Thalassospira sp. TSL5-1: one gene and its partner. The protein of the gene in region 1 interacts with the protein of each later gene in a pairwise test. Links are inferred from orthologs where the notes say so. Each region holds a gene or a part of one and is shown on either strand. Other genes may lie near its edges. The genes, in order: LF95_RS07430 and LF95_RS17555.

Region 1 (7,743 bases):
AGCTGACAACCCTAATGATGTTCACGGTTCGCTATATTGATGTGCTTCACCATGAATATTTAAGGCTCCGCCAATCCATGCGTGCCCGTGCCTTTCGCCTGAAAACAAACCGGCATAGCTGGAAAATGGTCGGATATCTGGTGGGTATGTTGCTGGTGCGCGCGCATGAACGCTCTGAACGCATTATATGGGCGATGAAATGCCGGGGCTTTCATGGGCATTATCATTTTGCCCACCTACCCCGGCTGGCTCGACGCGATATTGTGTTTGGTATTGCAATGCTGGCAGTGTTAGCGGCACTTACCACGCTGGAGGTTCTATGCCCGCCGATGATTTGATTGAATTGCGTGATATCTGCTTTTCATTTAACCAGGCAAAACCCGTACTGGATCATGCCGATTTCGGTTTAAGTCGCGGCGAACGGGTGGCGCTGACCGGGCCCAATGGGGCCGGTAAAACAACCTTGTTTCACATCATCATGGGCTTGCGCAAAGCCGATATCGGCACGGTCCGCATCCTGCAAAATACCTGCGTGAGCGAGCAAGATTTCGCCGCCATTCGCGGGCGCACGGGGTTATTGTTCCAGGATTCGGATGACCAGCTTTTTTGCCCGACCGTGATTGAAGATGTTGCCTTTGGCCCCCTAAACCTTGGTGCCAGCGATACCGACGCCATGGAAATTTCACGCAAGACCCTGAACGATCTTGGTCTGTTCGGGTTTGAAAATCGCATCACGCATCATCTTTCCGGCGGGGAAAAACGCCTGGTCGCCCTGGCAACCGTGTTGGCAATGCAGCCCGAAATCCTGTTGCTTGATGAGCCCACAACCGGCCTTGACCAGCATGTGGAAGTCCGGCTGACCGAAATCCTGCAAAATCTGCCCCAGGCAATGGTGATCATTTCGCATAATCATGCGTTCCTAAAGCAGGTTGCGACGCGCCAGATCCGGCTGCAAAATGGCAAACTTGTTTCTGATACGCCGCAATAAACACAAAGCCCGACAGGACGCATCATCATGAATCCGGACGACATATTACATTTCTGGTTTAAGGAACTGACGCCCAAAAAATGGTTTGAAAAAGATACAGCACTTGACCGGCACATCACCGAACGGTTTGCCGATTTTCATGCTGCGGCCACCAGGGGCGAACTGTTTGACTGGCGCAAAACCGCCAAGGGCCGCCTTGCCGAAATCATCATCCTCGATCAGTTTTCGCGCAATATGTACCGTGACGAGCCACAATCCTTTGCCAGCGATGCAATGGCACTTGTGCTGGCGCAGGAAGCCGTGCGGGTAAAGGCAGATCAGGACCTGTCCAATGTGCAGCACAGGCTGTTTTTATATATGCCCTATATGCACTCTGAATCCGAAATCATTCACGAGATTGCGCTGACGCTGTTTGACCAGCCGGGCCTTGAAGAAAATCTCGATTACGAAAAACGCCACAAACAGATCATTGATCGTTTTGGCCGTTATCCGCATCGCAATGAAATTCTGGGACGCCCGTCAAGCGCAGAAGAACTGGCTTTTCTGAAACAGCCGGGCTCGTCGTTCTAACAACAAAGGCAGGGGTTAAACCGCCCCTGCCTTACATTTTCTTCCTCAAAACCGCCTCAGGTAACTACCGCTTGATTTTGCGGTTATCCCACCAGCCTTCAACAAGGCTTTCCGCTTCGTCAATATAATCCGCGCGCCCGGCCAGATATGCCGCCATTGCGGCACTGCCCTTGATTTTGGCAATCGCATCGGCATCCTCGATTTCGCCACGCCAGACCCCCAGGAAATGATCCATCTTGGCCGGTGTGGCGTCATCTTCGGGTTTTTCCGTCCGTGCCAGGCTGGCAGGCCAGCGCAGGTCGCTTAGGACCCCATTATCGAGCAACCGAAGATCGACATGTTTGTAAGGTGTGCGTTCTGCCTCGCCGCCACCGCCCTTAATCACGCCAATACGTGGTAAATGCAGCAATTTGCCGGTTTCACGATGCACATCCAAAAATGCCGGATGAAATACCCCCAAAAACGCCGCCTTCGCCTGCAAGGGGTTGAGTAGACGCAACAGGGTATTTACCGGGCTGCGCAGGCCCAGTAACGGCCGCAGGCCAATCAGTTCCTGCAATTTGGGATGAATATGGCGCAGCGGCAAATAGGAAATACCATGTGTGGCAATATCGGCCCTTGCTTCTTCGGCGGACATGGCCGTTGGCAATTTCAGGGCTTTAAAGGCCGCCTCGGTGCCAACGCCTTTGACCAGATGCGAATTATAGCCGTGCATCAAAACCGGGATCTTGTTTTGTGCCAGCAACAGGGCCGATAGCACAAACCACGGCAAGCCGCGTGTGCGTCCAGCAGCATAAGACGGCCAATCGATCATCGGATGGCTGGCCTCTGGAACATCGCTTTCATCGGGCTCCAGACGGGCGATGTCGCGCACGGCCTCGATCATCCCGGCAAGTTCTTCGGGGGTTTCCCCGCGATAGCGCAACATCAGCAGATAAGCGCCAAGCTGAATCGGATCGACTTCATCACGCAGAATCATGGAAAAGGCCGTAAAGGCCTCGTCACGTGTCAGGCTGCGCGACCTGCCCGGTCCGCGAAAAAACTGCCGCAAATACCCCGAGAACGGATGGGATTCTGGCAAATGATTTTCATCGTCGGGCTGCTCGAGATGATCGTCGCTCATCTGATCGCTCACTGTGTTGGTGAAAAAATAAGATCACGGGCACTACATTATTCGTGCGTGCGCGTAAAGACCCAGTCATTCCCGTCTGTCAAATCATCACGGTAAACATACCCGTCCATATCAAATGATTTCAGGTCTTCGGGCTTTTCCAACCGGTTCTGGATCATGTATCGCGCCATCATGCCACGGGCACGCTTGGCTGAAAACCCAATGACTTTGGCGGTGTTGCCTTTTATTTCCTTAAACACAGGCGTAATTACCGGCCCTTCGATCAATTTGGTTTTCACCGCCTTGAAATATTCGTTCGAGGCCAGGTTCACCAGGGTGCGATCTTTATGCTCGCGGGTGATGTCATTCAAATGATGGGCAATCTTTTCGCCCCAAAATTCATACAGGTTCTTACCGCGCGGATTTTCCAGCTTCGTTCCCATCTCCAGACGATAGGCCTGCATCAAGTCGCGCGGGCGCAACGCCCCATACAGGCCCGAAAGCATGCGAAAATGGTCTTCCGCCCAGTCCAGATCTTTCTGGCTCAGGTTATCAGCATCGAGTCCGACATAGGTATCGCCACGAAAAGCATAAACCGCCGGTTTGGCATTTTCGGCGGTGAAAGGCGTTTTGAAATGGGCAAATCGCTGCACATTCAATTCAGCCAGATCCTCGCTGATCCCCATTAAATTCATTAAATCGCGACGGGTCTTTTTTTGCGCAACCTCAACCAACTCAACGGCATCGTCCAGAAATACCGGCTGACTAACAGGCATTTTTGGGGCCGGATTTTCAAAGTCGAGTTTCTTTGCCGGGGAAACAACAGCAAGCATTTGTGCGCCTCTTCTCTTTCATCGCGGATCATTTTGTCGTAACAAGCCACAAGGCTTATGGGAAAGTGCCAGCCATGGCAATTCCCATAATTTTGAAATTTTGCAGATTTCCGGTACTTCGCAATGGTGTGGTGCCGGGCTGAAAGGAAAAATCATGAGTGAACAAGTTCGCGCATCTCACATCCTGCTGATGTATGCCGGTTCCGCACGCTCCACCGCGTCACGCAGCAAGGACGAAGCCCTGACCCTGATTAAAGACCTGAAAACCCAGGTCGACAATGGTGCCGATTTCGCCGAAGTCGCCCAGGCAAATTCCGATTGCCCGTCGGGCCGTCAGGGTGGCGACCTTGGCTTTTTTGGCCGTGGCATGATGGTCCCTGAATTCGACCAGGCCGCGTTCAACATGGAAGTCGGAACCGTGTCCGACGTGGTGGAAACCGATTTCGGTTATCACATCCTGCAGCGCACCGCTTAATCCGGTATCGCAAAAAATTAAAGGTCTGCAGTCGCTTGCAGGCCTTTTTTTATATCAGAATTCAACAATTGGCGCATCAAGCTCATATTGCGACTTGTGATCTTCGACTTCCAGCACCCAAATATCCCGGTCAAAAGAAATCTGTCGGCAGCAATACTTATCGCACTGCATTTCCGTTTCACGATCACCGCTTCCACCCCCTGCAACCTGCATCCAGCCAAGTTCACCTTCCATCGTGGTGACACGCGAATATACAAAACAACCTGCGGCAAAACGGTTTAGTTTCAACAAAACCGCCCCGGCATCCTCGTTGCCTTTATGCACGACCATTGCCGTAATGCCATTGGCCTGGCAAATCCCGATCTGGCCACGCACCCAAATACCGGCTTTTAAACGGGGCTGGGTCATTTCACACACCTTCCCGACTGGCTGTTACATTTTCCGGCATTTGCAAAATCAGGTTTGCATTGGGGCAAATAGCTTCCCATACATCCCATTGAGACGGTTTGGCTGCACCAAAATAGTCACCGCGTTTCCCCAGAAGATCAAAAATGATCTGAAAATGCAGGTGCGGTATCCAGTCGCCATTGATCGGATAATCACCAAACTGGCAAAGCTCTTCCCCTTTCGCAAAGGGCTTGCCCTCATAAAGCCCCACAAGCGATTCCCGGCTCAGATGTCCATACAATGTCCAGAAGGTGATGCCCGGTTCGGGGTTATGCTCCATGATAATGGTGGGGCCATAATCCAGCGGCAGGTCATTATCAGCAAAGCTGTGCACTACGCCATCAAGCGGCATGAAAACCGGCGTTCCCGCAGGCAGGAAAAGATCAATCCCCAAATGCTGGGACCGGGCTTCACCGCCCACCTTAAATTGAGGCGACTGATAACAAATCCGGTCCTCGCGATAGCGGCCAACACCAACAGGCGCATCCTGCGCGGCCATTTGTGCAAACATCAGTTCCGTCTGCCGGGCCGGGTCGCTGGTCCCGCCAATCACCACATCGCCATTGCGGCTGAAATCATAAACGATCTTGCGACATGTTTTCAGATCAAACGACAAAACCGAGGCGAATTGATCCTGGTTATCGCCAATCCAGCGTAGCAATTTTTGTCCTTCGGGAAACGGTGCCTCGCCCTTTACATGCCGCGCCAAATAGGTCGCAAGGCGTTCCTCGCCCTGCGCCAATTCGTTATTCATATCCATTGAAACCGGGCGTTCCTGGCTCACCGCGATGCTCCGCAAAAGAAAAAAGGCAGCAAGGTTATCCATGCTGCCTTTGTGGGTATCGAATTTATCGGCCAGTGGCAAGCAACTGCGTTACCCACCCTTTGCCCCGTTACCAGTTGGCAACTTCATATTCGCACGATACGTCATCATCATCGGTATCGGTCAGCGCAACCGTCAGGCGGCGCATTTGCGGATTGAACCGTTTAATGAAGTTCAACAGCAACAGGGCTTCTTCGCTCAATTCGCCAGCATCTTCATCATCATCGTCAAGTTCGCACAGCTCCACCAGTTCAAGGAACAGGGCCGCCAGCGCGCGTTTGACATCTTCGCCGCCCTTAAGCCCTCCGGTTAATTCACCCAGTGGCTTCAAATCAACTTCCAGCTGACGCAGGGTCTTGCTCATCTGGTCGATGTCGTCTTCGTCCAGCACCATTTCGGCGGCAATCATGTGGGTGCCGACTTCATTGATATTCATATAGCCGACAAATTCAAACACATCATCCTTGCTGCGACCTTCCTCGATCAGCGCTTCGGTATGTGCTTCAAATTCGGCCAGTTCGACGTCTTCTTCGCCAAGGTCGTTATCAAGGTCGCTCATGGGGTATTTGCTCCGTTAAATTTGCGCCGCTGATACTCTTTCTCGGGTCGGAAAACAACCCGCCGAAGATGATTTTCAGCAATTCGTCATCTCATTGCCTATCGCATCATTATAAACCAAGCCCAGGGTGCTGCCAAAAGAAACACCTAAGCCAATTTTGATCATCAATGATATAATCCGCCCCCATAAAAAGGGGAAAAGGACGAAAAACATAAATGGTAACAACAACATTACACGATGCACTGGCACTCGGCTGGGCCATTTGCTGGTGGGCTGGCTATACCTTTTATGCTGACAGCAGCACGCGGCGACGCAAAAGCATTTCCGCGTTAATGGCGCATAATCGACATCGCTGGATGGAACAGATGCGTAAACGTAATTTGCGGATGATTGATACCTCTATCGCCAGCAACCTGATTACAGCGATCAGTTTTTTCTCATCAACAACGATTCTGGTTCTGGTTGGTCTGGGCGCGCTTCTTGGCTACAGCAGAGAAGGTATTGAACTGGTTTCCACCCTGCCCTATGCCGCCGCGTCCACACCCTTATTGTGGAATTGCAAAGTCGTATTTCTGATGTTGATCTTTGTTTATGCCTTTTTCAAATTTACCTGGGCTTTCCGGCTATCAAATTACTGTTCGATCCTGATTGGTGCCACCCCCGAAACCAGCGATGAAAAAGGCCCCAACATAGCAGCCCAGGCCGCCCGTATGAGCATGATGTCAGCCCATAACTTCAATCGTGGCATTCGTGCTTATTTCTTCGCCCTTTCGGCGCTGGCTTGGTTTTATCATCCTGTAGCCTTCATGATTGGATCCACTTGGGTGATCGTCATTCTGTACAATCGTGAATTTCGTTCCCATGCCCTGGAAATCATGATGGGGCGTTAGATCACCCAAACCGACAGACGGACGAACGCACCAGCACGGAAACTGATGGAGAATACAAAAACCTTGAAAGACTTTTGATCAATACACACATCCCAAAAGAATAGCACATCACCACCTTAAGATAAGATGATGGTGCAGGGATGAGATTGTCAAAAGTTCTGAAAGTATATCGCATGGCGTTTTTAAAACCATCAGCCGAAACAGCCGAAAAAATCGAATGGCTGCAAATTTTGTCACGACACTCCGGTGTTGGATTATGGGATGCCATTCTTCACGATGGCGATGCGATGCACCCAAAGTCAAAATGGACCTGGACACCTGAATTTCGTCGCCTGTGCGGTTTTGACAATGAAAACGATTTTCCCAACGTCGTGCAATCCTGGTCGGACCGTCTGCATCCAGAGGATGTCGCGCCCACATTTGCCGCCTTTGGCAATGCTTTGGAAACGGGTAAACCATATGACGTTCTATATCGCCTGAAGGTAAAGGATGGCTCCTATCGCTGGTTTCGGGCGACTGGTGGAACCGTGAAGGATGCAAACGGCATTCCCCGCCGCGCATGTGGGTCACTGGTTGACGTTCATGATAGCAAAGTTGCCGAAGCCGAACGTGACGAAATGCGTCAGAAGTTGGCCGATGCTTTTGAAGCCTCTGTGGGGAAACTTGTCGAAGCGGTATCAGAATCCGCCAGAACACTCGATAAAGCCGCACACTCAATGACATCAACGGCAACTCAAACAGCAAACTTGTGTGATGTTGTTGCCTCCGCCTCCCATGAAACAAACGAAAACGTTCAGTCTGTCGCATCGGCAACAGAAGAATTGTCCGCATCAATCGATGACATCAGCAAACGTGTTAACCAATCATCCCAAATTATCAGTACTGCCGTTTCAGAAGCTGTCGAAACCAACAACAAAATTGAATCTCTGGCGACTGCTGCACAAAAAATTGGTGATGTTGTCAAACTGATCAATGACATTGCCGGACAAACCAACCTTTTGGCCCTAAATGCCACCATCGAAGCTGCCCGTGCAGGAGATGCTGGCA
Region 2 (7,959 bases), on another replicon or contig:
GCGTTCCTGAGTGTTTGTTGTCCCTAAAGAAACCTTTGACCCGGCTTTAATCAAACCAGCAAAATGCCGAGGCCAGAAGCATCATCAAATCGGTAACTCTTCGCCGTCAGCCGGTGTAAAGCCAATAACCTCAAGCAATTGCCGAACTTCCTGACGGGCCGCCATGTGCGACATGCTCAGCGTAATACCGATGCCCTTTTCACGCAAATCAAGAAGCGTTAGGCCATTCAGGAACAGTTCACGATAAATCACACGTTCACCAAAACCCGGCGCAACCCGAAAATGAATGCGGCTTGCCAGCTTGTCGATGATTTCGGCGATATCACGCTTATTACGGGCATCAAGATGTGACAAACGATTGCGCATCACAATCCAGTCAATAGACCCGCCATCAACCGCAGCACGGCGCTTGCGGGCATCCCACACCATTTCCGCATACAGGCTTGGCCCCTTGACTTCCAATGTCTCCGGGTCAATCCGTGCGAGCATATCCAAATCGATGTAACTGTCATTGATCGGGGTAATCAGGGTATCGGCACAGGCGTGGGCCAACCGCGAGAGATAATTGTCACTGCCGGGGCAATCCATGACGACAAAGTCATGGTTCAACACCAGCTCACCCAGGGCACGGGTAAATCTGTCCCGTTCATCATGCTTGGCGGCGGTTGCGTCATTATCCTCGCTTTTATAAACCGGATAATGAACCGGCATCTTGAGCGAAAGTCCGCGTGCCTGATTAAAGGCCTGACGGTTTTCGACATATCGGGTCAATGTGCCCTGCCGGGCGTCAATATCCAGCGAACCGACGGAAAAATCCATTTTCAGCAAGGCAACAATCAGGTGCATCGCTGTTGTCGATTTGCCCGACCCGCCCTTTTCATTGCCAATGACAATGACATGCGCGCGTTTCGCGCGTCCGCCTGTGGATTGTGCGTCGCCCTGTCCCTTGATTTCGGTCATGGTGGCGGTTGCGTCCCCCGTCATTACGCGCTGCTCCGTCATAGTGTGTTCTGAAAACCAAAAAGTCCCCAATGCCCGTGAATGAACGCCTTTATGCGTAAAAATCAAGTATAAAGACGCATAAGCCACAGCGCAAACCGGCTCTACCCTAGCCAATTTATCGTCTTGGCGCTAAACATAGAGCAATCGGCATCGCAAAGACAGCAAGCTCAACGGGGGAGAAGTTTGTGACCTTTCTGCAAAAATATATACCGGCATGCCTGGCACTTGCCGTGATCGGGATCTCAGCGCAGGCCAGCAGCCAAAATGCAGGGGCATTTCTTAAAATCGACGCGGCGCAAAGCCCGGTACGATATCACCCACCATTTAATGCGACGGCTGTCTATTTGCGACAGATCCGTGAAAACAGCACGGTTTATGTTGCGCGCTGGCTGGATCAAAGCGACGACAGCCACACGGCCAACCAGATATTTATCGAATCGGTCTTTTCCGAAACCAATCCCGGTTTTGCCTTTCGCACCGACACGCCACCGGCCAGCCTGCTGGATATGTTTGACGAATTAAGGGGAAAAAGCCGTGCCAATGGAAACAGCTTTGCCTATCAAACCCCGTCGGGCCTCATTCAGGTCCTGCCCTTTGCCAAAGACAATGCCCAGTGCATCAGTTATGCCGGGCGCTGGGACCCTTTGCGCACGGATCAAAAAGGCAGTCAGCTTTTAGGGTATTTCTGTGAACCGATTGCCGTTCAAAATGCGCCACAGCACCAGGCCCCGGCACAACAAATGACATCAAACGCGGCACGCGATTTTGCCGCCGATTTCTTTTTACGATTTGAGATCAATTTGCCCGACAACACCGGCGCCACTGTGCCGGTCGCCCCGGCACCGCAACTCACCGCACCGGGAACAAATCCACCTCTGCAAACCGAGGGCAACGTGCCGGTAACGACACAGGAAGGTGCCCCGCTGTCGGCATCGCCATCCACCTCGCCGCCAGCGGCAACACAAAAGGCCCCGGCCATAGCCCCCGACCAGGGGATTGGTATTACAACAAACTGGGGCAACCAGACCGGATATGGTGTGCTGAAATTTGACAAACCGGCCGGTGAAGGCACCATGATTGTCGATAGCGGGGATCGCCACTGCGAAGGATACTGGCAACATCAGGGCGGACGGTATCAAAGTGCTACCCTGCCGTTTGGCAACTGGGCAATTTTTTGTTCGGACGGCATTTCAGCCCGCGGCACCTATAACAGCCCGGACCCAAGCCAGGTCAAGGGCGAAGGCCAGGACAGCAACGGCGCGCCGGTCTTTTTTCGTCAGGCAGGTCAATAACGATTATGACGTTTGATATCGAAACCATTGTTGTAGGTGCGGGCGTTGTGGGCCTCGCCTGTGCACGCGCCTTGGCGCAAAGCGGGCGTGAGGTCATGATTATTGAACGTCATGACGCCATTGGTACCGAAACCAGTTCGCGTAACAGCGAAGTCATTCATGCTGGAATTTATTACCCAAAAGGCAGCCTGAAGGCCAAATTGTGCATAAGTGGCAAACAGGCACTTTATCGCTATTGCGCGGATCGCGGCATTAACCATCGCAATACCGGCAAACTGATTGTCGCTACCCACGATGCACAGATTGATGCCTTGCGCCAAATCGAAAAACACGCAATCGGCAATGGCGTTACCGACCTTACCTGGCGTAGCGCAGAAGAAATTCACGAGCGCGAACCTGCTGTCAAATGTGTTGCCGCCCTTGAAAGCCCATCTACCGGGATTATTGACTCACACGATTTAATGGTCTCGCTTCTGGGCGATGCCGAAATTGCCGGGGCCACCCTTGCCCTAAATACCGACGTTATTGCCGGTCGCCATGAAAATGGTTTGCACATTCTTCAAACCCGTGATGTCGCGGGTGAAGAAATGGAAATTTCCTGCAAGGAACTGGTGATTGCGGGGGGATTGCACAGCCAGACACTGGCCAATAACTATTCCGGCCTTGCCCGCCAAACTGTACCACCACAACATTATGCGCGCGGCATCTATTTCACGCTGGGCGGCAAAAGCCCGTTTTCAACCCTGATCTATCCGGCCCCGGAACAGGCCGGGCTTGGCATTCACCTGACCCTTGACCTTGGCGGGCAGGCGCGCTTTGGCCCCGATGTTGAATGGATTGACCAGCCCGACTACACCGTTAACGATGCCCGGCGCAGCCTGTTTGCGGATGCCATTCGCCGCTATTATCCCGACCTGGATGAAGCAGCGTTACAGCCGGGCTATGCCGGTATCCGTCCCAAAATCCAGTCCAAAGGTGAACCGGCACGCGACTTCCTGATTTCCGGGCCCGATGATCATGGTGTTGATGGGTTGATAACGCTTTACGGCATTGAATCGCCCGGGCTGACGGCATCAATGGCGATCGGGGATTATGTCTGTGCTAAACTCAGTTCTTTACCGGTAAAAAAGGCTGCATGCTGATCATGGTTTCCGCCCTTGCGCTCCGCCCCGCCGGGTTTACCCGTCGTCATCAAAGTGAAACAGCATCTGGCTGGCGATTGTTTTCGCGCAGTTTTTTTCTTGCTGGCCTGATGGCAGGATTAATGATCAGTTCGCTGCCTTTTCATGCGAATGCGCAGCAACTTGAACCCTTTGTTCCGCCAGCCAACAGCCTGTCCAACAGCCCGGATGTGGGCGACAACAAAGACGAAGATGATTCCAAACCAAAGCGTGATTTTGCCGAAGAAATGCGCAAAATGATCGTCTCGCTAAGCCGCTGGGCCAAAAATCAGCGAAGCGATTTTTCGATCATCGCCATGAACGGGTTGGACCTCACGACATTTATTGAACCGGGGCTGTTTGTTACCAAGTCCGATGCCAAACCAGCCCGTAATTTCATCCGCGCGCTGGACGGTTTTCTGGTCGAGGCCCCGCGTTACGGACGCGATGGTTACAACAAGGAAACCGCCGAAGGCGAGGTCAAATATGATCAGCAATATCTGGAACGCCTGTCAAATACCGGCATGCGGTTTTTCATGCTTGATTATACCGACAAGATGGAAAACATCCGCAAATCACGCCAGAATCTGAAAGACCTTGACCCGCTTTATTACGCAGCCCCGCCCCCGGACATGCAGCTTTCAGCACTAGCAAAGGTGCCTTCGACACCGTTTAACGAAAACCCCTTTGTCATTGATACGATCCACAAGGCGCGCAATTACGCAATGGTGATCGACAGCGCCCCATTTGGCAATAAAGACGCCTATGTCAATGCGCTGGCCAACACCAATTACGACATCCTGATCCTGGATGCCTTTCACCGTGGCACGGTTCCGCTGACTTTTGATGACATGCGAAAATTGCGCTACAAAAAACTTGGCACGCCCCGATTGCTGCTGGCTTATGTCGATGTTGGAACGGCACAAACCTACCGCTATTACTGGCGGGCGGACTGGCGCGCCGGATCGCCCGATTTTATCAGCAGTGCCAGCAACACGGGCCGGTGGGGCCAGGAAAACCATGTTTATTACTGGGAACCACAATGGCAAAACATCATTTTTGGCAATGCCAACAGTTACGTCGCCGGCCTGATGCAGCTTGGTTTTGACGGCATTGTCATCGACGGCGTTGACGATTATCGATGGTGGGCTGACCAGTAAACAAAAACCGGGCACAAACGGGTATTTCAAGACATAATATCCCAATAGAATCGCAGGAGAAAATCGTGTCCAAGGTTATAACCCACTATTTCTTTGTCCCTTCGCCCTGGGCCTTTTTAGGCCTTCAGCGGGCAATGGAGATTGCCAAACGCCATAATGCCTCACTCGATCATCGCCCGGTGGACCCGGCCGAGATTTTCAAACATGGTGGCGGTGTTCCCTTGCATCAGCGTCCGATCCCGCGTCAGCAATACCGGATGGTCGAACTCAAACGCTGGCGCAAGTTTCTGGATATTCCCTTAAATGAAAGCCCGAAATTCTTTCCGGTGGATGGCTCATTGGCAGCAGGAACCATGATTGCCGCCAAGCGTGACGGCCACGATATTTCAAACCTGATTATGGCCATCATGGAAGATATCTGGGTAAACGACCGTAATGTTGCCGCCCCCGACACCATTGCCAGCGCCCTGGCGCGCACTGGTCTTGACGGTAAATATCTCGAACAGGCGCATGACCAGACCGTTACCCATACCTTCAAAAGCTATACCGAAGATGCCAAAACCCTCAACATCTTTGGTGCCCCGACCTATTTTGTCGATGACGAAATGTTCTGGGGACAGGACAGGCTGGACTTTGTCGACCGCGCGCTCTCGGAAGCCGAATGATCGTTTAAAGCGATTTGTCTTTACCACATATTCCTGTGGGCCCACTGAGCGGCAGGGCAACAACCTATCGTAAAACAAGAAACAGGGCGGGTGTGGATCCCGCCCTGTTTCTTTGCAACTTTTTGCACAGATATCGCCAGCTTCAACACCCAAAACCCGGCGCTGATGCGGCCCCTAAAATCAATCGTGGCGTTTGACGTGATCGACAACAAATCCGTCACAGGACGGATAATTTTTTTCGATCATGGCAAGTGCCTTTGTTTTGGTCTGTGCCGCTACTTCGTGAGTCTGTATATCGGCCCAACGGTCGTCATACAGGGCATGAGAACGGTTTTCCTTAACGCACTCACGCACGAATTTGTTGTGCAACCCAACTTGATAAACCCGCTTCCGGTGGTCTGTAAAAGCTGACATCCCCCGAAACTCCTCTTGCTGTCAGCGTCCGACCCGACGCTTGATGTGTCCTGATGATATCTCTCTTGAAAATGAAATATCAACCACAAGTCTGCGACCAGTAGTTTAACGAGCCGTAAATCATCCGGCCTGAATCGTAATTTAATTGAAACATAAGAAACCACAGCGCGCCAGTTTTGCATAATCGGCTTGCAATATTTGCACGAAATAAAATTACAAAGCAGCGCTGACTCGGACATTAAATTCCACACAACCCAAGGCTTTGCTTCAAAACGGTCTTTTTTGCTTTTTTGGCAACTTTCCAATTGCCGAATGGGCTATCTCGGCAAACATAAAAGGGTAAGCAGGACTTTTTTCTTTCCCAAAATCAAAACAAAACCAGCCCGGGAGGCTGTCCCAAGATGTCCATTTTTTCCGATCCCGCCTTTGATAATCATGAACAGGTTGTTTTTGCCAGCGACCGCGAAACCGGCTTGAAAGCCATTATCGCTGTTCACAACACCCATCTTGGCCCTTCGTTGGGCGGATGCCGTATGTGGCCCTATGCCAGCGAACAGGATGCCATTCACGATGTTTTGCGCCTGTCGCGCGGCATGACCTATAAATCGGCCCTGGTTAATCTGCCGCTTGGGGGCGGTAAATCCGTTATCATCGGTGATCCGCGCACCCAGAAAACGCCGGAGCTGTTTCGCGCTGTCGGCCGGGCGGTCGAACGTCTTAATGGTCGTTATATCGTCGCCGAAGATGTTGGCACCAGCCCCGCCGATATGGCTGAAATTGCCCGTCAGACACACCATGTTGGCGGCATCAATGATGGCAAGGACCCAGCGCGCACTGGCGATCCCTCGCCTTTTACCGCCTATGGCGTGTTTATCGGCCTGAAAGAAGCCGTCAAACACAAAACCGGCAATGATGACCTTAAGGATATGCGCGTCGCCGTGCAGGGTCTGGGCAATGTCGGTTTTCACCTTTGCGAGCTGTTGCACAATGCCGGCGCCGAGCTGATTGTTGCCGATATCAATGCCAGCGCGGTTGATCGGGCGGTTGACCGGTTTGGGGCCAAAGCTGTTTCCGTTGATGAAATCCTGTCGGTCAATGCAGATGTTTTGGCTCCCTGCGCGCTGGGTGGCATCATCAACGACACCTCGATTGCCAGCCTGAAGGCCGGGATTATTGCCGGGGCGGCAAACAACCAGCTTGAAGCAGACCGCCACGGCGACATTTTGCGCGAAATGGGTGTGTTATATGCGCCGGATTACGTCATTAATGCCGGTGGCGTCGTCGAGGTGCATTACTGCCGCGAAGGTCGCCCGGTTAGCGAAACAAACCGCCATATTGAAGGGATTGGCGCAACAGTGCGCGAAATCTTTGAACGGGCGGACCGGGAAAACAAATCAACCAGCTTTATCGCCGACCGCCTGGCCGAGGAACGTTTTGGCAAAAAGGCATAATTTTTACCAGACTGGTAAAATGAAAGGCGAGGCCCCAGCGGCTTCGCCTTTTTCGTTTGTATGCAAAAAAGTTGGTGTTTAACCGACGAAACAGTCCAAATGGCTATTCCGCTGCAATCGCCTGATCAGCGGCAACATTGGCAACCACCTGATCCTGCCCGCCATCCGAACAGCAATGACGGTTCAGTTCTGCCCGCATGTGACAGGCACATTTACCACATTGTGGTTTGCAGCCGTGAAAACGGAAAACCTCTGCCGGACGCGTCGCATTGCCATCCGTCGCAGCACGTTTTACATCGCCCTGGTTAAGGGCATTACAAACACATACAAACATAAATGCAAATGCAATCAGTTATTAGTTACACCCAATCTAACTACTGCAAATGCGAATGCGTTTCAAATGATTTCGATCAAATTCCCGTTTCGGGGCACAAAAAAATCCGCAGCCAGCTTGAGGCTGCGGACCCAGATGGGAAAATATCCTGTCGTTACAAGATCATCCGACAACCGATACATGGCTGACCACTTTGGTCACCCCCTTGATGCGACGTACGATATTCAGCACCTTGTCATATTCGGTTTTATTGGCCGATTCGCCCATGATATAGACGATATTGCCTACCGTTTCCCAACGGTAATTCACTGAACGAACACCCTTTTCTGCCAACAGCAGGGCCTTGATCTGGCTGTCGATCCAGACATCGGAAACTGACTGTTTGGCCGAATCGGCTGGCACGGCATTATCTTCACCGTATTTCTGCTCGGCCTCGCGATATTCGGCAACGGTTTTGGCATCTGCAACCTGCAGGTGATCA

What was found.
Region 2: the proteins of LF95_RS07430 (region 1) and LF95_RS17555 interact in binary tests that used the Escherichia coli proteins (3 or more experiments, as listed by UniProt). The link is inferred for Thalassospira sp. TSL5-1 from one-to-one orthologs.

What each region holds. Positions count from the first base shown.
Region 1 is NZ_KV880637.1:1,580,899-1,588,641, reverse strand. Bases 2,623-5,316 are described here. They hold LF95_RS07430 (peptidylprolyl isomerase), read left to right. Parts: upstream 2,623-3,656; coding sequence 3,657-3,977; downstream 3,978-5,316. Other genes in these bases: LF95_RS07420 (peptidoglycan DD-metalloendopeptidase family protein), read right to left, coding at 4,387-5,208; LF95_RS07425 (DUF1491 family protein), read right to left, coding at 4,032-4,385; yaaA (peroxide stress protein YaaA), read right to left, coding at 2,729-3,502; LF95_RS07440 (glycosyl transferase family protein), read right to left, coding at 2,623-2,681. Also shown: cobalt ECF transporter T component CbiQ, read left to right, coding at 1-338; LF95_RS07450 (energy-coupling factor ABC transporter ATP-binding protein), read left to right, coding at 320-988; LF95_RS07445 (DUF924 family protein), read left to right, coding at 1,016-1,558; more of LF95_RS07440, read right to left, coding at 1,623-2,622; LF95_RS07415 (hypothetical protein), read right to left, coding at 5,318-5,806; LF95_RS07410 (DUF599 domain-containing protein), read left to right, coding at 6,022-6,696; LF95_RS07405 (methyl-accepting chemotaxis protein), read left to right, coding at 6,837-7,743. UniProt on the Escherichia coli protein: PPIases accelerate the folding of proteins. It prefers amino acid residues with hydrophobic side chains like leucine and phenylalanine in the P1 position of the peptides substrates.
Region 2 is NZ_KV880639.1:144,753-152,711, forward strand. Bases 1,458-4,367 are described here. They hold LF95_RS17555 (NAD(P)/FAD-dependent oxidoreductase), read left to right. Parts: upstream 1,458-2,299; coding sequence 2,300-3,436; downstream 3,437-4,367. Other genes in these bases: LF95_RS17550 (hypothetical protein), read left to right, coding at 1,458-2,294; LF95_RS17560 (endo alpha-1,4 polygalactosaminidase), read left to right, coding at 3,430-4,367. Outside these bases: LF95_RS17545 (division plane positioning ATPase MipZ), read right to left, coding at 85-960; more of LF95_RS17550, read left to right, coding at 1,188-1,457; more of LF95_RS17560, read left to right, coding at 4,368-4,614; LF95_RS17565 (2-hydroxychromene-2-carboxylate isomerase), read left to right, coding at 4,680-5,279; LF95_RS17570 (hypothetical protein), read right to left, coding at 5,460-5,693; LF95_RS17575 (Glu/Leu/Phe/Val dehydrogenase dimerization domain-containing protein), read left to right, coding at 6,095-7,144; LF95_RS17580 ((2Fe-2S)-binding protein), read right to left, coding at 7,248-7,478; LF95_RS17585 (BON domain-containing protein), read right to left, coding at 7,641-7,959. UniProt on the Escherichia coli protein: Catalyzes the dehydrogenation of L-2-hydroxyglutarate (L2HG) to alpha-ketoglutarate and couples to the respiratory chain by feeding electrons from the reaction into the membrane quinone pool.